DNA from 4 places in the Bacillus sp. C1 genome. Region 1 is predicted to be linked to each of the others. Evidence: riboswitches for the same ligand, from Rfam matches in the RefSeq annotation. Region 1 holds a riboswitch; each other region holds the start of a gene.
The links. A riboswitch is a leader RNA that binds a small molecule or an ion and turns the genes downstream of it on or off. The one in region 1 is predicted to bind cyclic di-AMP.

Region 1 (3,168 bases):
TTACTTTTACCAAATGTAGGAGTAATATATCATCCAGAATTAACTTTTTGACAGCGCTGAGTCCAAGTTTATGGAGCGGAGGAACCAAATTGTGCATTGTCACTAGGGGTGAATCTTTCATTATGAAAGTAGGGCTACTCTCAAAGTCCGAATCCGACAGCTAACTTCGTAAGCGTATTGAGAGAGGATGGTGCACGGATGGATACATCGCTTCACCGGTCTGATTAGTATAAAAGAATAGTAAATTACTATATTGAAATTCTTTTATACTAAGGAGGATGAGATGCATGGATGAGAAAAACGAAGTAACACTCATTTGTGTAGGCGAAGAGGAAAAGGTAAATAGTTTGCGAAATTTAGTACCTTTTCAAAGTCATATGGTCATTTTTACAGTAAGTGAACGCGTAGCTGCTGAAGTACGAGCATATGGATTTGAAGCAACATATTGCTGTAATGAGGAGCAAGATTTATCTAGCATTTGTAGCGGAATAAAAAAAGTAATTTTACTAGGAGATGAACTGCCAACGGTGAGCTTTTTCACCGAACGTATTCGTTTTTCTTTTCAAGCACCTATTACGGTTGTCACAAGAAATAAAAATTATCCAGTAAAGCTCTATCAAACAATTGGAGCTAAATTTGTAGTATTTACAAATTGTGATAATATTTCCTTTTTATTTTTTGAATAGGGTGGAGGAAGCGGAGATGAAGGTGTTATTAGATCAGGATATAGCGAATCGTTGGGCCGTATCGAAGGAGCGCATGCAAGAATTAGCAAGAGATCCTATGTTTCCAAAGCCGTATATGATATTGCCATCAGAAGAGAAGTTATATTTAGAAACAGATATTATTACGTATGAAATGCTGCATGTGGAACTAACACAGGTCTACATTCGTGGGAGAAATTTGCGGTTGTTTTTACGAAATGAATAGATTTATCATGAAGAAGAGAATGAACCCAGGGTACGATATAAAACGTATTCAGGTTCATTCTCTTCTTTTTTGTTTCATATTAAAAGTTCATTTCAAGGAAAATGAAAGAAAAGCTAAGAAAATAGATGATACAAGATTAATATTAGTGAATGTAAGCGTTAAAATGGTGGAATATTTTATTATTTGAGGTAATTAAACCCTTTACAAGTCAAATATAGAGGAGTATATTTACATTCATAAATTGTTTCATAAAAATTTCCAAAAACAACCTGATATCGCTGAGTCCAATTTATTTGGAGCGGGGGAACCAATTTTGTGCATTGTCACTTGGGGTGAATCTTTCACTGTGAAAGTAGGGCTACTCTTTAGGCCCGAATCCGACAGCTAACCTCGTAAGCGTTTGGAGAGGAGGTTTACTTTTGTGTTGTTCATTTTTGAACACTGAGTAGATCCTCGGTGTTCTTTTTTTGATGCTTAAATGGTAAAATTTTACACTAGAATAAGGGGGATTATAATGCTTGATGTTGTGATGATCGGAATCTGTGTTGTATTGGTAGCATCTATGATAGGGCTTGCGAGCTGGTCAGATAAAGTGGTGAAAGAAGGGAAATCGAAATGATGATTGCCTTATCAATTATTGTTGCAGCGATTACGGTGTATTTAGTTTATGCGTTATTAAATCCAGAAAAGTTTTAATTAGGGGGAATCGTTTATTATGATTTGGGTTGCAGTTGTTATCACAATGCTATTATTCATTCTCGTTGCAAAGCCAACTGGAATTTATTTAGAAAAAGCGTTCCAAGGTAGTAGAAAACTAGATAAAGTGTTTGGACCCTTTGAAAATCTTATTTTTAAAATCACGGGGATTAAGCCGTACAATCAAACTTGGAAGCAGTATGCATTATCATTAGTTGCACTGAATGGTTTTATGATTGTTGTTGTATATTTCATTTTCAGATTGCAAGGGGTATTACCGTTAAACCCAGCACATATTGAGGGAATGGAGCCAACGCTTGCTTTTAATACAGCAATCAGCTTTATGGCAGATACGAACTTACAGCATTATAGCGGTGAAAATGGATTATCTTATTTATCACAGTTAATTGGAATTACATTTTTAATGTTTGCTGCACCGGCAACAACACTAGCACTTGTAATGGCTTTTATAAGAGGGTTAGCAGGTAAGGAACTAGGGAACTTTTTCGTTGATTTTACTCGAGCTTTAACAAGAGTTTTTCTTCCGATTGCATTTGTTGCAGCTCTGATTTTTGTTGCACTTGGTGTACCGCAAACTTTAGGCGAGGCGGTTACAGCACATACAATTGAAGGGGTAAAACAAAGTATTTTACGCGGTCCCGTAGCTTCATTTGTTGCAATTAAGGAACTTGGTAATAATGGTGGTGGATTCTTTGGTGCAAACTCCACACATCCATTTGAAAATCCAGGGCAAATCAGTAACATTTTGCAAATGATGCTTATGATGCTATTACCAACAGCCCTGCCGTTTACGTATGGACGAATGGTAGGGAATAAAAAACAAGGACGTATCCTTTTCGTTTCATTATTCATGGTATTTTTAGTTGGTTTTACAACGATTGTTTCATCTGAATTAAATGGGAATCCAGCATTAAATCAAATGGGTATGGAAAACGTACAAGGTAGTACAGAAGGAAAAGAAGTACGATTTGGAACAGTCTTTTCTTCCCTGTATGCGACAGTGACAACAGCAGCTGAAACAGGCGCGGTTGATACAATGCATGACACGTTAACGCCGCTTGGCGGGGCAGTGCCACTTGTAAATATGATGTTAAATACAGTGTTTGGTGGGGTTGGAGCCGGCTTTGTCAATATTATTATGTATGCAATTATAGCAGTCTTTATATCTGGATTAATGGTTGGACGGACACCAGAGTTTCTGGGTAAAAAAATTGAAGGGAAAGAAATGAAGTTAATCGCGGTAACAATATTATTCCATCCATTGCTCATTTTAGGGTTTTCAGCATTGGCCCTTTCAACGCCTTTAGGAACAGATGCAATTTCTCATTCAGGTTTTCATGGTTTAACCCAAGTTGTATATGAGTATACCTCTTCTGCTGCTAATAACGGATCAGGATTTGAAGGACTAGGGGATAATACACCATTTTGGAATATTACAACGGGTTTAGTTATGTTTTTAGGACGTTATTTCAGCTTAATTACAATGTTAGCTGTTGCAAATTCATTGAAAGAGAAAACAGT
Region 2 (3,168 bases), on a different contig from region 1:
AATTATTATACCGCTACTGAATGGTATAGCCCATCTATCCGCACTACAACAAGTATTTGGTGAGGATAAAGTTATTGGAGGTTTGTGTTTTATTGAAACAACATTAAACGACGAGGGAGATGTTGTTCAAACTAGCGCTGCTGACCAACTTGTATTTGGGGAAATTAAAAATCTACATACAGAACGCATACATAGGGTTGTCGATACCTTAAAGGGTACAAAAGCAAGTTTTGTTTTGAGTAATCATATTGTGCAAGATATGTGGCATAAATATTTATTTATTACTGTTATGTCAGGCGTGACTACGCTAATGCGTGCACCAATAGGACCGATCCGTGAAAGTGACGGGGGCCGGGACTTGATTCGAAATTTATTTGAAGAAGTAGCGCAGATTATGAAAGTATCTGGAGCCCCAATTCAGGATCATATTGTTGACGAACATATGAAGACGATTGATAAGATTTCATATGATATGAAATCTTCCATGCAGCGGGATATGGAAAAAGGTTCATCTATCGAAGGGGAGTACTTACAAGGATATTTGTTGAAATTAGCAAAACAATTGCATATAGATGCGCCATTGTTAAAAATTATTTATCAAAATTTAAAAGTTTACGAAGAGATGCTGTAAGAGAACGTTCAAACGGCCTCTATTATCCTGCTATTTGCTGATAGTAAGACTCTAACCTCAAAATTCACCGGAAGAAAAGAAGTTATGTGTGTGGGACAACTGCCTACAAAAGTCCGATTAGTGTAGGGTAATAATTAGTGAGGGATGAAGACCACCCTATGGATTGAATTTTTACATTATAATTCTGACATGTATGAACAATTAAATTGAAAGGCGATATTATAAAAATAGTATCGGCTTTTTCTGATTAACTTAAAATAATAATGATAATTTCTATTTGATAAAGTGGAAAGCTTGGAGGAATAAAATGCAGCGACTAAACTTTAAGAAATTTGAAGTGACAGATTTTAAGGATTACTTCCAATTAGTATCTAATGAACAAGTTATGGTACAAATTACAGAACGAGCGATTCCGTTGAAAGAGGCCAAAGTTAACTATCAAAAGTTATTAGAATGTAATGGAAAATATAAGTTGTATGGTTCATATAAAGTTTATGATAGTGTAACGAATGAATTTATTGGTCTTGGGCATTTAACTTTAAATGAAAAAGAAAGAGAAGAAGCTGAAATTGGCTATATGATATTGCCTATTTATTGGGGGAAAGGATATGGTACCACAATTGCAAAACAATTAATTGAACTAGCTAAGCAAACAAAATTGAACGTACTGAAAGCAATTATTGATCCGGAAAATATCCCTTCTAGAAAAATTTTAATAAAACAAGGATTTACATCAGAGAAAATTTGTGAGATTGATGGATTACCTGGAGAAATATTAAGTAGGTCTATATAAGGAAACGTCCTTTTGTTCGGAAATAAATTATGCATTACCTTTATTTGTGCGTACATCATTTTATTCCTTTGTGAGTTAGCGTATAGTTGAGTAGGCTCTTCAATTATTTCATCTAAGAATTTATCAGACAAAAAACGATTTTATGTAAATCTATTATCCTTTTTATTCAAACTTGATATGACGTATTATGTTCGTTCATGAAGTAATACCCTACATAATCATCGCGATTTTTCTATTTCTAAAAATTTAAGCTATTGTTTTAAAAAAATTATTTACTTTTTTAAAATAAAGGAGTATTATAATCCACAGTTTCAAATTTCTAAATCGCTGAAACCGCATGGTACGGGGGACCCGTTTTGATGGATTAGTGCATAATCCAAGGGGTGAATCCTTGAAAAAGGTAGGGCTACTCATAGGCCCGAATCCGACAGCTAACCTCGTAAGCGTTATATTGAGAAGGAAGGTGGAGCTTGTGCGACAAAAAAATTGATGTCTACAAGTCTATTTGTTATAGCTTGTAGACATTTTTTGTTTTCTGAGAAGGTAGTTTATTAGCTTTAACTAGCAGAGAATTGTTCGTACAAAATTATTGGAGAGTGGACAACAGTGGTTTCATCTATAAAGAGATTTTTAATTGGAAGACCGTTAAAATCAACCGAATTAGGGGAACAAAAGCTTAATAAAACAAAAGCGTTAGCAATTTTATCCTCTGACGCATTATCGTCGGTTGCCTATGGTCCAGAGCAAATTTTGATCGCTTTAGCAGGCCTTGGTGCAATAGCGTTTTGGTATTCTATTCCAATTGCGATGGGAGTATTAGTGTTATTAACAGCGCTTATATTATCTTATCGACAAATTATTTTTGCCTATCCTCATGGAGGAGGAGCATATGTTGTATCTAAAGAAAACTTAGGGGTGAATCCAGGATTAATAGCTGGAGGATCCTTATTAGTAGACTATATTTTAACTGTAGCAGTTAGTGTATCGGCAGGTACAGATGCGATTACATCTGCCTTTCCTAGCTTACATGAGCATAATGTGATTATCGCGATTATATTTGTAATATTTATTACAATTTTGAACTTAAGAGGTGTCACGGAGTCCGCTTCTGTTTTAGCTTATCCCGTTTATTTATTTGTTTTAGCACTATTTATATTAATCGGTGTAGGTATATATAACATTGTAACAGGTGAAGTTTCACCTCAGTTGCATACACCAATTGGTACGCCAGTAGCAGGGATTAGTTTATTTTTACTTTTAAGAGCATTTGCATCAGGTAGCTCTGCTTTAACAGGTGTTGAAGCGATTTCTAATGCAATTCCAAATTTTAAAGATCCAGCTCCTAATAATGCTGCTAAAACGTTACTTGCGATGGGATCTTTACTTGCAGTACTATTTTCAGGGATTGTATATTTAGCGTATTATTATGGAATTACTCCAAGTAAAGAGGTAACGGTTGTTTCACAAATTGCTGAACAAACATTTGGACGGAACTTCATGTATTTCTTTATTCAAGGAACAACAGCGTTAATATTAATCCTAGCTGCTAACACTGGTTATTCTGCTTTTCCTTTATTAGCAGTTAATCTTGCGAAAGATAAGTTTATACCCAGAATGTTTACAGTTAGGGGAGACAGATTAGGGTATTCAAATGGAATTATCATACTTGGAGTTGCTTCAATTCTTTTAATTATTGCTTTCCAAGGACAAACCGAACATCTTATCCCGCTTTATGCAGTAGGTG
Region 3 (3,168 bases), on a different contig from region 1:
GACGTCCAACTCCCGCATATTCTTCGTTGTGTGTCACAATTGCCACTTTATCTTTTTTTAAGTCACTGGATACAAATCCAACTATTTTATATTGATGATTAATCCATTCTAAATCCTCTGATGAAGCAAATTTGATTTCCATAAAAATACACTCCTTTGAAAATTCTGCTATTTATATTGTATAGGAAATACTATTATTTGTAACGAACTAGCAGTATGGTATTTAACTTGATATAGGTAGTTTACATGTCATTTTGACAATGAAGTTCATCTTTCAATATTCCGTGCATAGAATATAGAATAGTTTAATAATACTTTTTCTTTCTTCAATAGTGGTTTACGTATATAATTTAAAGGTAATTGTTCTTATTTTAGTATACTTATAATAGAATAGAGGTTTAAAAAATGAGTGTTAAAATTATTACCGATAGTGCGGCGGATTTACCAATAGAATTGCTGCAAGCTTACGATATAGATTTAATACCACTTCGTGTATATGATGAAGCTGAAACAGAATATTTAGATGGTGTTACATTAGAATCGGTTCAATTATTACAGAAAATGAGAGAAGGCGAAGTTTACAAAACATCACTGCCTTCATTAGAAACGTTCCAAGAGAAATTTACTACATATGCGAAGCTAGGGACACCTTGTATTTATTTAGCATTTTCATCTGAACTTTCAGGTACATATCAATCTTCGGTTGTTATTAAGGAAGAGGTAAAAGAAGAAAATCCAGATCTCGATTTAGAAATCATCGATACAAAATGTGCTTCACTTGGTCAAGGGATTGTCGTATTAGAAGCTGCCAAAATGGCTAAAAAGGGTGCATCGAAAGAAGAAATTTTGAACCGGATTGCTTTTCTAACAAAACGTATGGAACATATCTTTACGGTAGCTGATTTGCAGTATCTTGTAAGAGGCGGGCGGTTAAGTAAGGTAGCTGGATTTATTGGTGGCTTATTAAATATTAAACCAATTTTAAATGTAGAAGAAGGTAAGCTTGTACCACTTGAAAAGATAAGAGGTAAAAAGAAAGTTTTAAGCCGAATGCTTGACATTATGGAAGAGCGGGGGAATAATCTTACAGGTCAAACAATCGGAATCACACATGGTGACGATTTAGAAACTGCGAATGCATTACAAGCATTAATTACTGAAAGATTTGGCTGTGAAGTGTTTATTGTAAACACAATCGGATCAGCAATCGGAGCACATACAGGGCCAGGCGTTTTAACATTGTTCTTCTTAAATGAGGTAGAGTAAAGGGTTGATCATGATGATCAACCCTTTTTTATATAGATATAATATATTATGATCTTTTCATAAGTGAACTGCGTTTGATTTAAAACATATGATACATGTAAAGGAACTTAATTATAGCGATGATTTTTCAGTGAATACAGGAACCTCCAATCATTGTGTGGTATATGTGTCTGTTTATACGGGATGTTTTGTACTCTTCGAAAAATATAAATTGTAAAAATAATTAATTATCTTATTTACAAACAGCAGGGCATAGGAGTAATATATTGTACATAAATTCATATCACTATTCGCTGAGTCCATATGGAGCGGGGGAACCAACTTTTGTGCGATTGCACTTGGGGTGAATCCTTCTTACATGTAGGTAGGGCTACTCTCTAGGCCCGAATCCGACAGCTAACCTCGTAAGCGTTTTGAGAGGAGATACTATGGTGATTTTCAAAAACACTGGGTAAACTTCGGTGTCTTTTTTTATACCTTTTTACTGGAAAATAATTCAAAAAAGGATGAGGCATTTGAAAGGGACACCCATAAAAACTACAAATTCGCTTTTTTCTTTTTCTTCTCATTCCCAGCCTTCTGAGTTAAGAAGGGAACTTGGGATGAGACATTTAACAATGATTTCTATAGGGGGAAGCATCGGTACGGGATTATTTATTGCAAGCGGAAATACTATTCATACAGCAGGACCTGGCGGAGCAGTTTTAGCTTATTTGTTAATTGGCTGTATTGTGTATCTGTTGATGACCAGCTTAGGAGAAATGGCAGCGTATATGCCTACATCGGGTTCTTTTAGTACGTATGCTTCTAAATTTGTAGATCCGGCATTCGGTTTTGCGATTGGATGGAATTACTGGTTTAGTTGGACGATTACCATTGCAGTTGAAATTTCAGCAGGAGCCATTCTTATGAAATATTGGTTTCCATATAGCTCGTCTATTCTTTGGAGTGTGTTATTCATCCTATTTATGTTTGGAGTGAATATCCTTTCAGTGAAACATTATGGAGAAATGGAGTTTTGGCTTTCACTTATAAAAGTTATTACCATTATTGTGTTTATTACGTTAGGAATCGCAACGATATTTGGGGTTTTTAAAGGAGACTCTACTGGGTTTCATAATCTAACAATGGGAGACGCACCTTTTCATGGAGGTTTTCTTTCTATATTTAGTGTATTTATGATTGCAGGGTTTTCTTTTCAAGGTACAGAAATGGTCGGAATTGTAGCTGGAGAAAGTAAAGATCCTAAAAAGCACATTCCAAAAGCTGTGCGGCAAATCTTTTGGAGAATTCTCTTATTTTACATACTTACCATCTGTGTAATTGGAGTCATAGTTCCCTACACAGATCCGAATTTAGCCAACAATGACATTGGTAATATTACAATGAGTCCCTTTACACTAGTATTTGAGAAAGTTGGATTCGCGTTTGCAGCTTCTGTTATGAATGCAGTTATTTTAACATCCGTTCTATCAGCAGGTAATTCTGGAATGTATGTTGCAACCCGAATGTTATGGGTAATGGCAAAAGAAGGGAAAGCCCCAAAATGCTTTAAAAAAATGAATAAACAAGGTATTCCTATTTATGCATTACTTATGACAACGACTGTAGCAACCATAGCATTTACAGCTTCTTTATTTGGGGAAGGTCAAGCATTTATATGGCTTTTGAATGCTTCGGGACTTTGTGGATTTATTGTCTGGTTAGGAATTGCTGTAAGCCACTATCGTTTTCGGCGAGCTTATCTACATCAAGGGAAGGATCTTAACAAACTCCCATATCAAGCGAAATGGTATCCGATCGGTCCTATTTTAGCGTTTATAACATGTACCATTATTCTTTTAGGACAGAATTATTCCGCATTTACAGGATCACATGTGGATTGGTATGAAGTACTTGCTA
Region 4 (3,168 bases), on a different contig from region 1:
AGAAGAATTAGCATTTGTTTTAGAAGGAAAAATTACGGTGTATTTAGATGAAGAAGAGTATATATTAGAAACTGGTGATAGTGTAAAAATACCAGCGTATTTCAAACATAAATGGGTAAATAATTTTAATCAAAATGCCATTGTCTTATTTTCAGTTACTCCACCTATCTTCTAACACACCCAGCTAAAAACAGAGTAAAAGGGCGATACATACGTAATATGTATTGCCCTTCTTTTTTAATGCAACGCAGTTATGATATAGTCAAAAATTCAGCGATTGGTCCAAGTACGAGCACTGGCAAAAATGTGAGTGCACCGATTATAAATATAGTGCCTAATAAAATCCCACCAAACAACCGATTATCAGTTCGGAATGTTCCTATAGTCTCAGGTACAATCTTTTTCTTTTTGAGCCCCACTGCAACAGCAAGCATTGTAATTACACCGAAATACCGACCAATATACATAACAATTCCTGATGAGATATTCCAAAATGGTGTATTATCTTTTAGTCCTTCAAATCCAGATCCATTGTTAACGGCAGACGATGTATACTCATATATAACTTGTGTCAAACCATGAAAACCAGGATTAGAAATTGCATCTGTTCCAAGATGAGTAGAAAATGCAAGCGCTGCAGCCCCAAGAATCAGTAATGGCTGAGATACAATTGTAATCGCTATTAATTTCATTTCTTTTCCCTCTAATTTTTTATTAAGGAACTCCGGTGTACGCCCCACCATGAGTCCGGCTAAAAATACAGTAATCATCGCATACATGATAATATTTATAAACCCTAGTCCAATTCCTCCAAACACAGTACCTAACAGCATGTTTATAAGTGGAACCATCCCGCCAATTGGTGTTAATGTATCATGCGTTGTATTTACACCGCCTGTTCCAGAAGCACTTGTAACAGTTGCATATAAAGCAGATGATATAACACCAAGCCGTGTTTCTTTCCCTTCCATATTTCCTTGTGAATGTTCTAACCCTAATTGATTTAATAATGGGTTCCCCTTTAATTCAGATATAGCAAGCGTACAAAATCCAATGACGAAAAGAATAAGCATTGCTACAAAAAATATTTTACCTTGTTTCCGATTGCCGACCATTCTTCCATATACAAAAGGAAAGGCCATTGGAATTAACATTTGTAACATCATTTGCAGCACGTTACTCATCATATTAGGGTTTTCAAAAGGATGTGCAGAAACTGTTCCAAAAAAACCTCCTCCATTGTCACCAAGTTCTTTAATAGAAAGTAAAGACGCTACTGGGCCACGAGGAATTGCTTGCACTCCCTCTTCTAATGTTTTCACAATGACTGTTGAATCAAGTGTTTGTGGTATTCCTAACAATATAAATATGAGCGATGCCACAAATGAAATTGGCAATAATATTCTTGTAATCGATTGTACAAAATCAACAAAAAAGTTACCTATTCTTTTACCCGCTAACACACGAATAAACGTAATACCAACCGCCATTGAAGTTGCAGGTGCCGCAAACATCATGAACGTTACGCCCACCATTTGAGAGAAATTGGATAAACTACTCTCTCCTCCATAGTGCTGTAAATTAGCGTTTGTCATAAATGTAATTGCTGTATGAAAAGCTAATGTTGGTTCTAAGCCCATAAAATGATTAGGGTTTAACGGCAGAAACCCTTGTAATCGAAATATAGAATAAACAGAAAAAATAAAGAAACAATTTGTAATGATCAAACACAGCATATATTTCTTGAAGCTTTGATTATGTCCTTTAATCCCAGCAACTTTAAATAATATTTTTTCCAAGGGACCAAATACCCTTTGAAGCCCTTCCTTCCTCTGAAAAGCATTGTATATATAATCTCCCATTGGTTTTGCAACAATTACGAATAAGCCAATTGTAATTAGACTTGTAAGCCAGTTCATCCTTTTTCTCCTCTCTCTTTCTATTACACGCAATAAAAAAATGTTATTTTTTACCTTTAAGAGAATAAAAAGAAAACACCAGGTTGCACCTAGTGTTTTTTACACACAAGTCCCCCCTCTCAAAACGCTGACGAGGTTAGCTGTCGGATTCGGACCTTGAGAGTAGCCCTACCTATAAAAAGGATTCACCCCTAGTGACACATGCACAAATTCGGTTCCCCCGCTCCTAAAGTGGATTAAGCGATTATATTTGGCTGAAAAATCTATATTGAGCTATTCTGATTGTTAATATACTCTTCTAAATGATCGTTGTAAAGAAAGAAAAGATGAAATATTTAAATAATATAAACTTCTTCATTCCTGCTGTAAATATGAATTGTTACAGCAGGAATGAAACTCTTCTACAGCGAAATTCTACAAGTAACAAAACTCTATTAGGTGGTGCTTCATTATGAAGTTAGCTGTAATTGGTGGAGGTTACTTTGAACAAACAGATCATTTCCATATTAATCAACGACTTATCGAGTTAACTGGAAAACAATCTCCAAAAATATTATTTATCCCAACAGCAAGTAATGACGATGAAGGGTATATAAAAGACTTTAGAGAAACATTTGAAAAGCAGTTACGGTGTGATGTTCACATTCTGCGCTGTATAAAAGAAAATGTTAACGAAGTAGAAGTAAGTGAAATGATTCATTCTGCCGATTTCATCTATCTCGGCGGAGGAAATTATATCACTATGCTGGAAAAGTGGAAAGAAAACAAAATAGACGAGAAGTTAATAGCAGCCCTGCAAGGCGGGACGTTCATTGCGGGATATAGCGCTGGTGCTATGTGCTGGTTTACAACTGGAATTCGTTCTAACTATAAGGGAGAAGGCTATATAGAAAGCAATGGCTGGAATACACTAAACAAACACTTTTGTCCCCACTACAATCAACCAGATCGAGCAACTGCTTTCCATTTATTCTTACAAAACCATGCACGTAATATAGAAGGAATCGCTTTAGAAGATAACTGTGCTTTATATATAACCGAAAATTCCTTTGAGATTATCGGAGATCCAGAGAAAGCATGGGAATTCTATATGTATAATGGAAAACTTATGAGACACCATTTTGATGTAACTTTAAAAAGTTATTTATGAGTACGCACATATAATAAAAGTGTCCCTAAACTAGAAGGCTAAGGGACACTTTTATTTGTTTCCTATTTAACTCACAAGTCGCGTAATCCGTTTTTTCTT

Region 2: another riboswitch for cyclic di-AMP. It lies ahead of kimA (potassium transporter KimA); the one in region 1 lies ahead of ACX5JI_RS06700 (signal peptide protein).
Region 3: another riboswitch for cyclic di-AMP. It lies ahead of ACX5JI_RS21115 (amino acid permease); the one in region 1 lies ahead of ACX5JI_RS06700 (signal peptide protein).
Region 4: another riboswitch for cyclic di-AMP. It lies ahead of kdpA (potassium-transporting ATPase subunit KdpA); the one in region 1 lies ahead of ACX5JI_RS06700 (signal peptide protein).

The regions. Positions count from the first base shown of each region.
Region 1 covers NZ_JBTMZT010000002.1:12,535-15,702, forward strand. The annotation lists cyclic di-AMP (ydaO/yuaA leader) riboswitch at 45-191, shown strand; gene ACX5JI_RS06690 (hypothetical protein) at 288-686, shown strand; gene ACX5JI_RS06695 (hypothetical protein) at 703-930, shown strand; cyclic di-AMP (ydaO/yuaA leader) riboswitch at 1,197-1,343, shown strand; gene ACX5JI_RS06700 (signal peptide protein) at 1,445-1,549, shown strand; gene kdpF (K(+)-transporting ATPase subunit F) at 1,546-1,626, shown strand; gene kdpA (potassium-transporting ATPase subunit KdpA) at 1,646-3,168, shown strand, end outside.
Region 2 covers NZ_JBTMZT010000003.1:246,492-249,659, reverse strand. The annotation lists gene panE (2-dehydropantoate 2-reductase) at 1-631, shown strand, start outside; gene ACX5JI_RS12215 (GNAT family N-acetyltransferase) at 939-1,424, shown strand; cyclic di-AMP (ydaO/yuaA leader) riboswitch at 1,740-1,885, shown strand; gene kimA (potassium transporter KimA) at 2,031-3,168, shown strand, end outside.
Region 3 covers NZ_JBTMZT010000010.1:105,568-108,735, reverse strand. The annotation lists gene ACX5JI_RS21125 (GNAT family N-acetyltransferase) at 1-142, opposite strand, end outside; gene ACX5JI_RS21120 (DegV family protein) at 406-1,266, shown strand; cyclic di-AMP (ydaO/yuaA leader) riboswitch at 1,548-1,691, shown strand; gene ACX5JI_RS21115 (amino acid permease) at 1,782-3,168, shown strand, end outside.
Region 4 covers NZ_JBTMZT010000003.1:336,752-339,919, forward strand. The annotation lists gene ACX5JI_RS12590 (helix-turn-helix domain-containing protein) at 1-175, shown strand, start outside; gene kdpA (potassium-transporting ATPase subunit KdpA) at 252-1,919, opposite strand; cyclic di-AMP (ydaO/yuaA leader) riboswitch at 2,029-2,172, opposite strand; gene ACX5JI_RS12600 (Type 1 glutamine amidotransferase-like domain-containing protein) at 2,371-3,069, shown strand; gene ACX5JI_RS12605 (MATE family efflux transporter) at 3,136-3,168, opposite strand, start outside.